3 regions of the Demequina sediminis genome follow, and region 3 is predicted to be linked to each of the others. Evidence: predicted binding sites of a transcription regulator. Region 3 holds the regulator's gene; each other region holds the start of a gene.
The links. The regulator LexA, encoded in region 3, represses DNA repair genes until DNA is damaged. The targets are predictions, from matches to a motif close to TCGAACANNTGTTCGA.
Positions count from the first base shown of each region.

Region 1: the regulator LexA is predicted to act here: its motif matches at 1,684-1,699, upstream of ABEA62_RS08720 (Y-family DNA polymerase).
Region 2: the regulator LexA is predicted to act here: its motif matches at 1,893-1,908, upstream of uvrA (excinuclease ABC subunit UvrA).

Region 1 covers NZ_BAABRR010000008.1:91,046-94,315, reverse strand. Annotated here, with positions in the region: gene ABEA62_RS08735 (glycoside hydrolase family 13 protein) at 1-1, opposite strand, end outside; gene ABEA62_RS08730 (hypothetical protein) at 187-885, shown strand; gene ABEA62_RS08725 (hypothetical protein) at 901-1,392, opposite strand; gene ABEA62_RS08720 (Y-family DNA polymerase) at 1,718-3,270, shown strand, end outside.
Region 2 covers NZ_BAABRR010000008.1:32,069-35,338, reverse strand. Annotated here, with positions in the region: gene ABEA62_RS08475 (TerC/Alx family metal homeostasis membrane protein) at 1-815, shown strand, start outside; gene ABEA62_RS08470 (hypothetical protein) at 843-977, shown strand; gene ABEA62_RS08465 (YciI family protein) at 987-1,271, opposite strand; gene ABEA62_RS08460 (transcriptional regulator) at 1,330-1,755, opposite strand; gene uvrA (excinuclease ABC subunit UvrA) at 1,934-3,270, shown strand, end outside.
Region 3 covers NZ_BAABRR010000005.1:82,115-85,384, forward strand. Annotated here, with positions in the region: gene ABEA62_RS05925 (DEAD/DEAH box helicase) at 1-443, shown strand, start outside; gene nrdR (transcriptional regulator NrdR) at 489-947, opposite strand; gene ABEA62_RS05935 (LysM peptidoglycan-binding domain-containing protein) at 1,050-1,391, opposite strand; gene lexA (transcriptional repressor LexA) at 1,569-2,321, shown strand; gene ABEA62_RS05945 (ATP-dependent DNA helicase) at 2,339-3,270, opposite strand, start outside.

The sequences.
Region 1 (3,270 bases), on a different contig from region 3:
TGGTCAGCCATAGTAGGGCCTTTTCCTCCGGGCCGTGACCGTGCCCATGGGACCGCCGCGGCCGCGCCGGCGCGGCCGCGGGGGCCGCCTTGCCGAGTGTCGGAGGGCGGGGTCATAATCGAACATACGTTCGAATGAATCGGGCGGCTGGATCAGGTGTACGGACGATGCCGGGGGTGAGGAAGCATGGAGACGGTCGAGGCGAGGATCGCCAAGGCGCGCGCCGCTCTCGGTGAGGTCCAGCTCCGGGTGGGCACCAGCCGGGACCGGTGGGAGGCGCCCACGCTGCCGCTCGCCACGGGCCTCGACGCGGTGCTGCCGCAGGGGCTGCGACGCGGCCAGGTGATCTCGGTCGAGGGATCGACCTCGCTCATGCTGGCGCTTGCCGCCGCGGCCTCGGCAGCGGGTTCGTGGACCGCGGTGGTGGGGATCCCCTCTCTCGGGGTGGTGGCGGCCGCGCGACGCGGGCTGGACCTCGCGCGCGTGGGGCTCATTCCTCACCCCGGGGTGCAGGCCGCCGCGGCCGCGGGTGCGTGCATCGACGGCATGGACGTGGTGCTGCTTGGTGAGGGGCTGGCGCTGTCCGACTCCGACAGGCGGCGGCTCGCCTCACGTGCACGCGAGCGGGGCGTGGTGATGATCGCGGGGGGTGCCTGGGCGGGGGCTCACGTGAGCCTGACCGTCGTGGAGTCACGCTGGAGCGGACTCGGGGCGGGGGACGGTCGGTTGCGCACGCGCGATCTGACGGTGCGGGCCCAGGGCCGTCAGGCGGGCCGCGCGCGGCTGGTCACGTTGACGCTCGATGGTGGCGGGCTCCCGGCGCGTCACGGCGCGGGTGTCCCGACGGGGCCCGCGCCCTTGCGTGCGCTCGGCGGCGCGGCATGAGGGGTGGCACGCGGCTCAGCTCAGGGCGGTGACGCCACTCTCGGCTGCGAGGGCGTGAATGTCGGCGAACGATGTGACCGCGCCGGCGTCCGGGAGGAGCGTGCTCACGGGCACGGCTTCGCCGGTGTGGCGTGGAGTGGTGTAGAGGATGCCATCGCTGAATGTCAGTCCGCAGAAATCCGCTTCGTCGGTGCATCGATATCCGGGGCCGTCTGCCTCGAGTGCGACCGCATGCTCGTCGTTGATGAGTGCAAACACGTACATGTCGGAATCCACCTTGAGGGAGCGCTCATCGAGAGGGCCTGACCCAGGTTGCTCGTCATAGAGACGCTCAATGCGGATCTCGATATCTTCTGAATCTTTGGAATCGGTGGCGTGCACTGTCAGCACGATGTCCTCGGCGAAGATGGCGAGATCGTCGGGCCCCTGGGGTTCTGACCAGACTCCGCGGTCGCGAATCGCAATGTCGACGATCTCACCCTCGATCACCAGATCCGATCGCTCCACGAGTTCAGAGAGGTTGTCAATGGTGTCCTCCCGAAAGCTCGTGGGCTCGGGAAGTTGTCTCCAGAGATCCACAGAGGGCGCGCTCTGACAGCCTGCGAGCACGACGAGCGGAAGGAGGGCGAGGGGGGTGAGCGCGCGCGGTAGCGGTCTCACGGGCGCTCGGGCTGGGCGCCTTTGGCTGGGTGGCCTCGGGTGCGGGTTCATGGCGTCACGGTAGTGCAGGAGTTCGCGCCGTGCTCGGCGCGAGAGGCCTCTCGGCGACTAGCGTCCTGTCGGACGCTCGTGTCACACTCGAACATATGTTCGAATCGCTGGGAGGTGTGGCATGGCTGTTGTGACGGTGACGCGCCGTGCCGTGCTGTGGGTTCCCGACTGGCCCGTGGTCGCCGCCATGACCGAGGCCGGCCTGGGGGCGGACGCGCCCGCGGCGGTCCTGCACGGGCGCTCCCTGGTGGCGGTGTCCGCGGCGGCCCGCGCGGCAGGGGTCCGCCGTGGCAGCACGCGCAGGCTCGCGCAGCGGGCCTGTCCCGAGCTCGCGATCCTCGCTCACGACGAGGGACGCGACTCGCGCCTGTTCGAGGCCGTGGCGGCCGCCGCCGAGCAGGCCGTGTCGGGGGTCGAGATCTCCCGCCCGGGGCTGCTCATGATCCCCGCCGAGGGTGCCGCGCGCTTTCACGGCTCGGAGGAGGCCCTTGCCGAGGCGCTCGTGAGCGCGGTGGCGGAGTACGCGGGGGTGGAGTGCGCGGTGGGGGCCGCGGACGGGTTGCTGGCCGCGGTGCTCGCCGCGCGCGAGAGCATGCTGGTGCCGGAGGGCGCCTCGCGCGACTACCTGGCTCCCGCGCCCATCGGGACGCTCGCGCTCGCGGCCATGGAGCGGACCCAGCGAGACGAGGTCGAGCGTCTCGCGAGCGTGCTCACGCGCTTGGGGATCGTGACGCTCGGGGACCTCTCTGCGCTGCCCTCCGCGGACGTTCTCGCGCGGTTTGGTCCCGTGGGTGCGTGGGCCCACCGGCTCGCGGGTGGCGAGGACCTCGCGCCGCCCGTGGTGCGGCGCGGCGAGGAGGACATCGCCGTCGAGCTCGTGTTCGAGGACCCCGCGGAGCGCGTCGAACAACTCACCTCCCTCGCGGCGGAGGCCGCGGCGAGCCTCGACCGCGCGCTGCTCGACGCGGGCATGCGGTGCGGACGCGTGCGGATCGTCGCTCGCACCGAGAAGGGTCACGAGCTCGAGCGGGTGTGGCGCACGGATGTGGGCACGCGCGCGGGTGCCTTCGCCCGTCACATGACCGACCGCGTGCGGTGGCAGCTCGAGGGGTGGCTGTCCGGCACCGCCACCGGTGCGGGCGCCGGTGCGGTCGATCCGGAGCCAGCGCCCCTCGCGTCCCTCGCGCTCGTGGCGGAGGATGTCCTGCCGCTGGGCGCGGAGCAGTCCTATCTGTGGGGCGGGGTGTCGGGGGCGGACTCCCGCGCGCACCGCGCCCTCGAACGCGTCCAGGGGCTGCTGGGCCCCGAGGGCGTGCTCGCGGTCGCCGAACAGGGCGGGCGTTCTCCCCGTGACAGGGCACACGTGGTGCCCTGGGGCCAGGAGGCACCCCCTGCTCGTGCGATCGCCCATCCATGGCCGGGACGCATTCCCGACCCGCCGCCCGCGACGGTGCCCCCCGCACCCCGCCCCGCGCTCGTGCTCGACGCGGGCGGCGCCCCGGTCAGCGTGAGCCGACGCCTCGCCGTGAGCGCTCCGCCCACGTGGGTGCGGCTCGAGGCCGACCCCTCCGACGAACGCGCCCGCGCGGCTCAGCGCCACCCGTCCGCAGGGCATGTGGGCCGCCTCGAGGGGCCCGTGTGGGACCGCGCACGCCCCGTGGAGTCGTGGGCGGG
Region 2 (3,270 bases), on a different contig from region 3:
TCGTGGTCGTGGTGGCGAAGCCTCACGTGCCCACCTTTCGTGAGTCGGCGTTGTGGTCCGTGTTCTACATCGTGTTGGCGCTAGCGTTCGGCGCATCGATGTGGCTGTGGAACTCGCCCGGCCAGGGGACGGAGTTCCTCGCGGGCTTCATCACCGAGAAATCGCTGTCCGTCGACAACCTCTTCGTCTTCCTCGTGATCCTGTCCCGCTTCGCGGTGCCGCCCGCGCAGCGGCAGCGAGTGCTGCTGATCGGCATCGCGATCGCGCTGGTGCTGCGTGGCGTGTTCATCGCGGCGGGTGCGGCAGCCCTGTCGACGTTCAGCTGGACGTTCTACCTGTTCGGCGCGTTCCTCCTGTACACCGCGGTTGCGGTGGCGCGCGAGGGTGGCGCCGAGGAGGGTGACGTCGAGTACAAGGAGAACGCCCTCGTGCGGGGCGTGAAGAGGCTCATGCCCGTCACGGACGGCTACCGCGACGGCCGGTTCGTGGTGCGCGAGGCGGGACGCCGCATGATCACGCCCATGGTGCTGGTGATCCTCGCGATCGGCGGCACGGACGTGCTCTTCGCACTCGACTCGATCCCCGCGATCTTCGGGCTCACCCAGGATCCCTACATCGTGTTCACCGCGAACGCCTTCGCGCTCCTGGGCCTGCGTCAACTCTTCTTCCTCGTGGATGGGTTGCTCGCGCGCCTCGTGTACCTCTCCTACGGCCTCGCCGTGGTGCTGGGATTCATCGGCGTGAAGCTCGTGCTCGAGGCGCTCCACCAGAACTCGCTGCCGTTCCTCAACGGTGGGGAACCGGTCGAGGTGTGACTGCCCTCCTCAGGAGTGTCGCTCGCCGTGATTCTGGGTGTGATCGGCGTGGCCGCCGCCGCGAGCATGATCGCGACGCGGGGCGGCAGGGACCACCGCACGGCACGCCTCGCCGAGCACGACCACGCCGAGCAGGTACGGGCCGACCACGACCGCGGTTGAGAGGGGTGCTCAGGCCGTCCAGGGACCCGAGGCCGGCCACGCCCTGACCGAGTGCTCGGGCACCAGGCCGGCACGCACGTAGGGATCCGCAGCGACCATCGCCTGCGCCTCCTCGAGCGGGGCGGCCTCGAACACGATCAGCGCGCCCGGCGTGCCCTCGTCCTCGTAGCGGCCGAAGACCGGTGCCTTGCCCTGTGCGGCGAGGTCGAGGAGGTACGCGCGGTGCTCGGGGCGAGCGGCGTCCCGCTCGGCGGCGCGGTCGTCATACGTGTAGTGGATCGCAAAGAGGCTCATGCCGCCATCCTGCCGCATCCAGGGACTGCGGGACGATGCCCGTCGCCCCTCGCGCGCGTCACGAGGCGGAAGCGCGCAGCGCGGCGACGTGGCCGTCGAAGGCGGCGCGGCCGTCGGGCGTCGCGCGGAGCCAGATGCGCTCACGCCCCCAGGGAACGTCTGACCGGGTGTACTCGGCGTAGCCGGCGGCGATAAGGGGAGCGAGCGCGGGTCCGACCTCGCTCGCGGGCGTCTCGAGAGCCTCCTCAAGCACGGCCGTGTCGATGTGGCCCTCGTACGACGCGAGAGTGGCCATGATCCGGAGTCCGAGCGGATCGGCGAGGGTGGCGTCGAGCTGAGGGATGTCGGTGGCTCGAGACTGGACCGGTCGCGCGAGCCGAGCGTTCCACACGGTGAAGATCGCGAACGTCGCGACGGCGACGATGACGCCGATCGCGGCGTTCGCCCACGCCCAGGCATCTCGCCCGACCAGTGCGAGGGACACGCACCCGCGCCGCCATCCTTGCCCGCACGGCCTCGATGGCGTGAAGCGCGGCGACGGGTGGTTCGTGAGTCTCCACACTCGCAACCCAGCGGCACGCGGGCGCGCAACCCAAGCATCGTCCCCACGACACGCGCGCATCGAACGTGTGTTCGAACGGGTTTCCGCGTAGCATGGCCGGGTGAACGACCGTCTCCTCGTCCGTGGTGCCCGTGAGCACAACCTCAAGGGGGTCGACCTCGACCTCCCGCGCGATGCACTCATCGTGTTCAGCGGCCTGTCCGGCTCGGGCAAGTCCTCCCTGGCGTTCGACACCATCTTCGCGGAGGGCCAGCGCCGCTACGTCGAGTCGCTAAGCGCCTACGCGCGCCAGTTCTTGGGGCAGATGGACAAGCCCGACGTCGACTTCATCGAGGGGCTCAGCCCGGCGGTGAGCATCGATCAGAAGTCCACCAACCGCAACCCGCGTTCGACCGTGGGCACGATCACCGAGGTCTACGACTACCTGCGCCTGCTCTACGCGCGCGTCGGGACCCCGCACTGCCCGGTGTGTGGCGAGCAGATCCAGGCGCAGACGCCGCAGCAGATTGTGGACTCGGTGCTCGCGCTACCCGAGGGCACGCGCTATCAGGTGCTCGCCCCCGTGGTGCGCGGTCGCAAGGGTGAGTATCAGGATCTCTTCCAGGACCTTCAGCAGCAGGGCTTCGCGCGTGCGCGGGTCGACGGCGAGACCATCCAGCTCACCGAGCCGCCCACGCTCGAGAAGAAGCTCAAGCACGACATCGAGGTCGTCGTGGACCGCCTGGTAGCGCGCGACGGCGTGCGTCAGCGGCTCACCGACTCGGTCGAGACGGCCCTGCGGATCGCGGACGGTCTGGTGATCATCGACCCGGTCGACGGCGACATGGAGCCACGCCGGTACAGCGAGAAGCGCGCGTGCCCCAACGACCACGTCCTCACGCTCGAGGAGATGGAGCCGCGTACCTTCTCCTTCAACGCCCCGTACGGCGCGTGCCCCGAGTGCACGGGCATCGGCATCCGCCTCGAGGTGGATCCCGACCTGGTGATCCCGGACCGCGAGATGTCGCTCAACGAGGGTGCCGTGGCGCCGTGGGCCGCGACCAGCTCCGACTACTTCACGCGCACGCTCACCGCGCTCGCCGCCGACCTGGGCTTCTCGATGGACACGCCGTGGAAGGAGCTGCCCGCGGAGGTGCAGGCGGCGATCCTCACGGGCAAGGACTACCAGGTCCACGTGAAGTTCAAGAACCGATACGGACGCGAGCGGCAGTACACGACCGGCTTCGAAGGCGTCATCACGTGGATCGAGCGCCTCCACGGCCAGACCGAGTCCGAGTGGTCGCGCGAGCGCTACGAGTCCTACATGCGCGAGGTGCCGTGTCCGGTGTGCCGCGGTGCGCGCCTCAAGCCCGAGGTGCTCGCCGTGACGATCGGCGGCAAATCCATCGCGGAGGTGTGCGAACTGTCGATCGCGGAGGCACGCGGATTCCTCACCGC
Region 3 (3,270 bases):
GCTCCGGCCGCACGGCGCGCGCGGGCGACGAGGGCCTCGTGGTCACGCTCGTGCTGCCCCACCAGCGCCGCACGACCGACCGCATGCTCGAACGCGCGGGGGTCGACGTGATGTTCCGCAAGGTGCGCGGAGACGATGCCGAGTCGCTCGCGCTCGTCGACGGCCTCACCGGGGCGCGCGCCCCCTCGGGAGTTCCCGTCGAGGAGCCCCGGCCGCAGCGCACCGAGCGACGAGGGCGCTACGACCGTCCCGGCCGCTCGGGGGGTGCGGGCGGTGCGGGCCGCTCCGGTGGTTCCGGGCGTTCGGGAGGTTCGGGGCGCGGCGGCAGTTCCGGTCGCTCGGGTGGTTCCGGTCGCTCGGGTGGAGCGGGGCGTCCCGCGCGACCCGAGGGTCGAGGCGCTCCGCCCCGTTCGACTCGCGGATGGCGCGACGACGACCGCTAACGCGGCGGGGACCCGACAGGGTTTCTTCCGAACCGCAATGCGCGACTACTCGCCTCGCGCGTCCTCTTCGCGGAGGCGAGCAATCGCGGACTCGAAGTCCTCGAGGGTGTCGAAGGCCTGGTAGACGCTGGCGAAGCGCAGGTACGCGATCTCGTCGAGCTCGCGCAGCGGGGGCAGGATCGCGAGACCGATGTCGAGGGCGTTGATCTCGGCCTGGCCGTTGGCGCGAATCGCCTCCTCGACCTTCTGCGCCAACACCGCGAGGTCATCGTCGCTCACGGGGCGACCCTGGCAGGCCTTCCGCACCCCCGAGACGATCTTGTCCCGGCTAAAGGGCTCGGTCACACCGTTTCGCTTGACCACCGCGAGGCTGGCCGTCTCGACGGTCGTGAAGCGCTTGCCGCATGCCGGGCACTCGCGGCGCCGGCGAATCGACGAGCCATCATCGGCAGTGCGCGAGTCGACCACGCGGGAATCGGCGTTCCTACAGAACGGGCAGTGCATGTGGACACTCTGCCACGAGAGCGCGTGTGTCATGAACCGCCCCCGTCTCTCGCCGTGTCAGCGATGGCACGGACGCCCGGCGAGTGAGGGTCGGGACTCCGGTCAGCCAGCGACGGGCAGGAAGATCTGCTCGCCCGCGTCCACCGCGGTCGAGGACATCGCGTTGAGATGCTGGATCTCGGTCAGCGTGTCGCGGACATCGTGCCCGGCGGGGGTACGGGCCGCGGCGATCGACCACAGGGTCTCCCCCGACCCGACCGTGTAGGAGTCCACCGCCGCCTCGGAGCCGCCCGCTCCACCACCGTGCCCACCCGTGCCGTCGGAGGCGAAGGCCTGCGGGCCGATGACCGCCGCGCCGATCAGGAGCGAAACGACGGCAAGGAAGCGTCCGGTGCGGGCGCGCCTGGCCTTGGCCACCGGGTTCTGCGGTGCGTAGATGCTCATCAGTGCCTCCTTCGTTCGAACGTATGTTCTATCGAACGTATGTTCTAGTTCTAGCAGTCCCGGCCGACACTGGCAAGACTCGCTCGAACATATGTTTGATTTGACGCTCGGCTTGCCCTAACGTCGTGAGACAAGAGGACCACCAGGGTCTGACAGCGACGATCGCGGGAGGCGCTTATGGCACACGACGAGGCGGGCCGACTCGGCTCGACCGCCCCGGAGGGCGCGACGATCCACGAGCTGCGTGACCCCGAGACGGGTCTCACGACCCGCCAGCGCGCGGTGGTCGACTTCATTCGCGCCACGGTTCTCGACCGGGGCTATCCCCCATCGATGCGAGAGATCGGCGAGGCCGTGGGTCTCACGTCGACCTCATCGGTCAAGCACCAGCTCACGGCCCTCGAGGCCAAGGGGGTGCTGAGGCGAGACCCGCATCGTCCCCGCGCGATCGAGGTCGTGCTCCCCGGCGAGCCCGCGGCGACCCCCGAGGCCCTGCCGCAGGACGACGAGGGCTCCGCCATGGCGAGCGCCACGCCGCTCGCGCCGGCGGACGACGACTCGACGCGGGTCCCGCTCGTCGGCCGCATCGCGGCGGGCGGGCCGATCCTCGCGGATCAGGCGGTCGAGGACACGTTCACGCTGCCGCGTCGACTCACCGGTGACGGCGAGCTCTTCATGTTGCAGGTGTCCGGCGACTCGATGATCGATGCGGCGATCTGCGACGGCGACTGGGTCGTGGTGCGCCGCCAGAACGATGCCGAGAACGGCGACATCGTCGCGGCGCTGCTCGACGACGAGGCGACCGTGAAGACCTTCCGCCACCGCGACGGCCGGGTGTGGCTCATGCCGCACAACCCCGCGTACACCCCGATCGACGGCACCCACGCCAGCATCATGGGCAAGGTGGTCTCGGTGCTGAGGCGCGTGTAGTAGCCCGCGACCTCCCGCTAGGACTCGGCGAGCCTGCGCAACGCGCCCAGCGCGGTGTCGCGATCCGTGGTGGGCCACAGGTCGGGCATCGAGCGGCGCAGGAAGCCGCCGTACCCTGCCGTCGCGAGTCGGGGATCCAACACGGCGACCACGCCGCGGTCACTGGTCGAGCGAATGAGCCTGCCCGCGCCCTGAGCGAGGAGCAGCGCCGCGTGCGTGGCCGAGACCGCCATGAAGCCGTTGCCTCCCGCCGCGGCGACGGCCTCGGTGCGCGCCTGCGAGATCGGCTCGTCGGGCCGCGGGAACGGGATGCGGTCGATCACGACCAGGCTCGCGGTGCGACCAGGCACGTCGATGCCCTGCCACAGCGACGTCGATCCGAACAGGCACGTCGCCTCGTCCTCCGCGAAGCGCTTGACCAGGGTCGGGAGTTGGTCGTCGAGCTGATAGAGGATCGGCACGTCGAGGCGCTCGCGCATCGCCTCCGCCGCCGCCTGCGCCGCGCGGTGGGACGAGAACAGCCCCAGGGTGCGGCCGCCCGCGGCCTCGATCAGGGCCGCGAGCTCGTCGAGCGCCTCGGGGCCGATTCCCCCCATGCCCGGCTTGGGAAGGTGACGCGCGACGTACAGGATGCCCTGCCGCGGGTAGTCGAACGGGCTGCCCGCGTCGAGGGTCGCGGGCGAGTCGACGCCGAGGTGGCGCGAGATCGCCGTGAAGTCGCCGCCGAGCGCGAGTGTCGCCGAGGTCATGACGGAGGCCTTCTCGTCGAGCAGCTTGGTCCGAATGAGCCCCGCGACATCGAGCGGCGCCGCGACGATCCTCTCGGCGAGGCGCGAGTCGTAGTCGCCGTCACGCGGGGCGAGCCACACCACGTAGCGACCGTGCTCTCCCTGGAGCTCCCCGCACACGTCCACGACCTCGGACAACGCCGCGCTGGCCACCTTGCCCG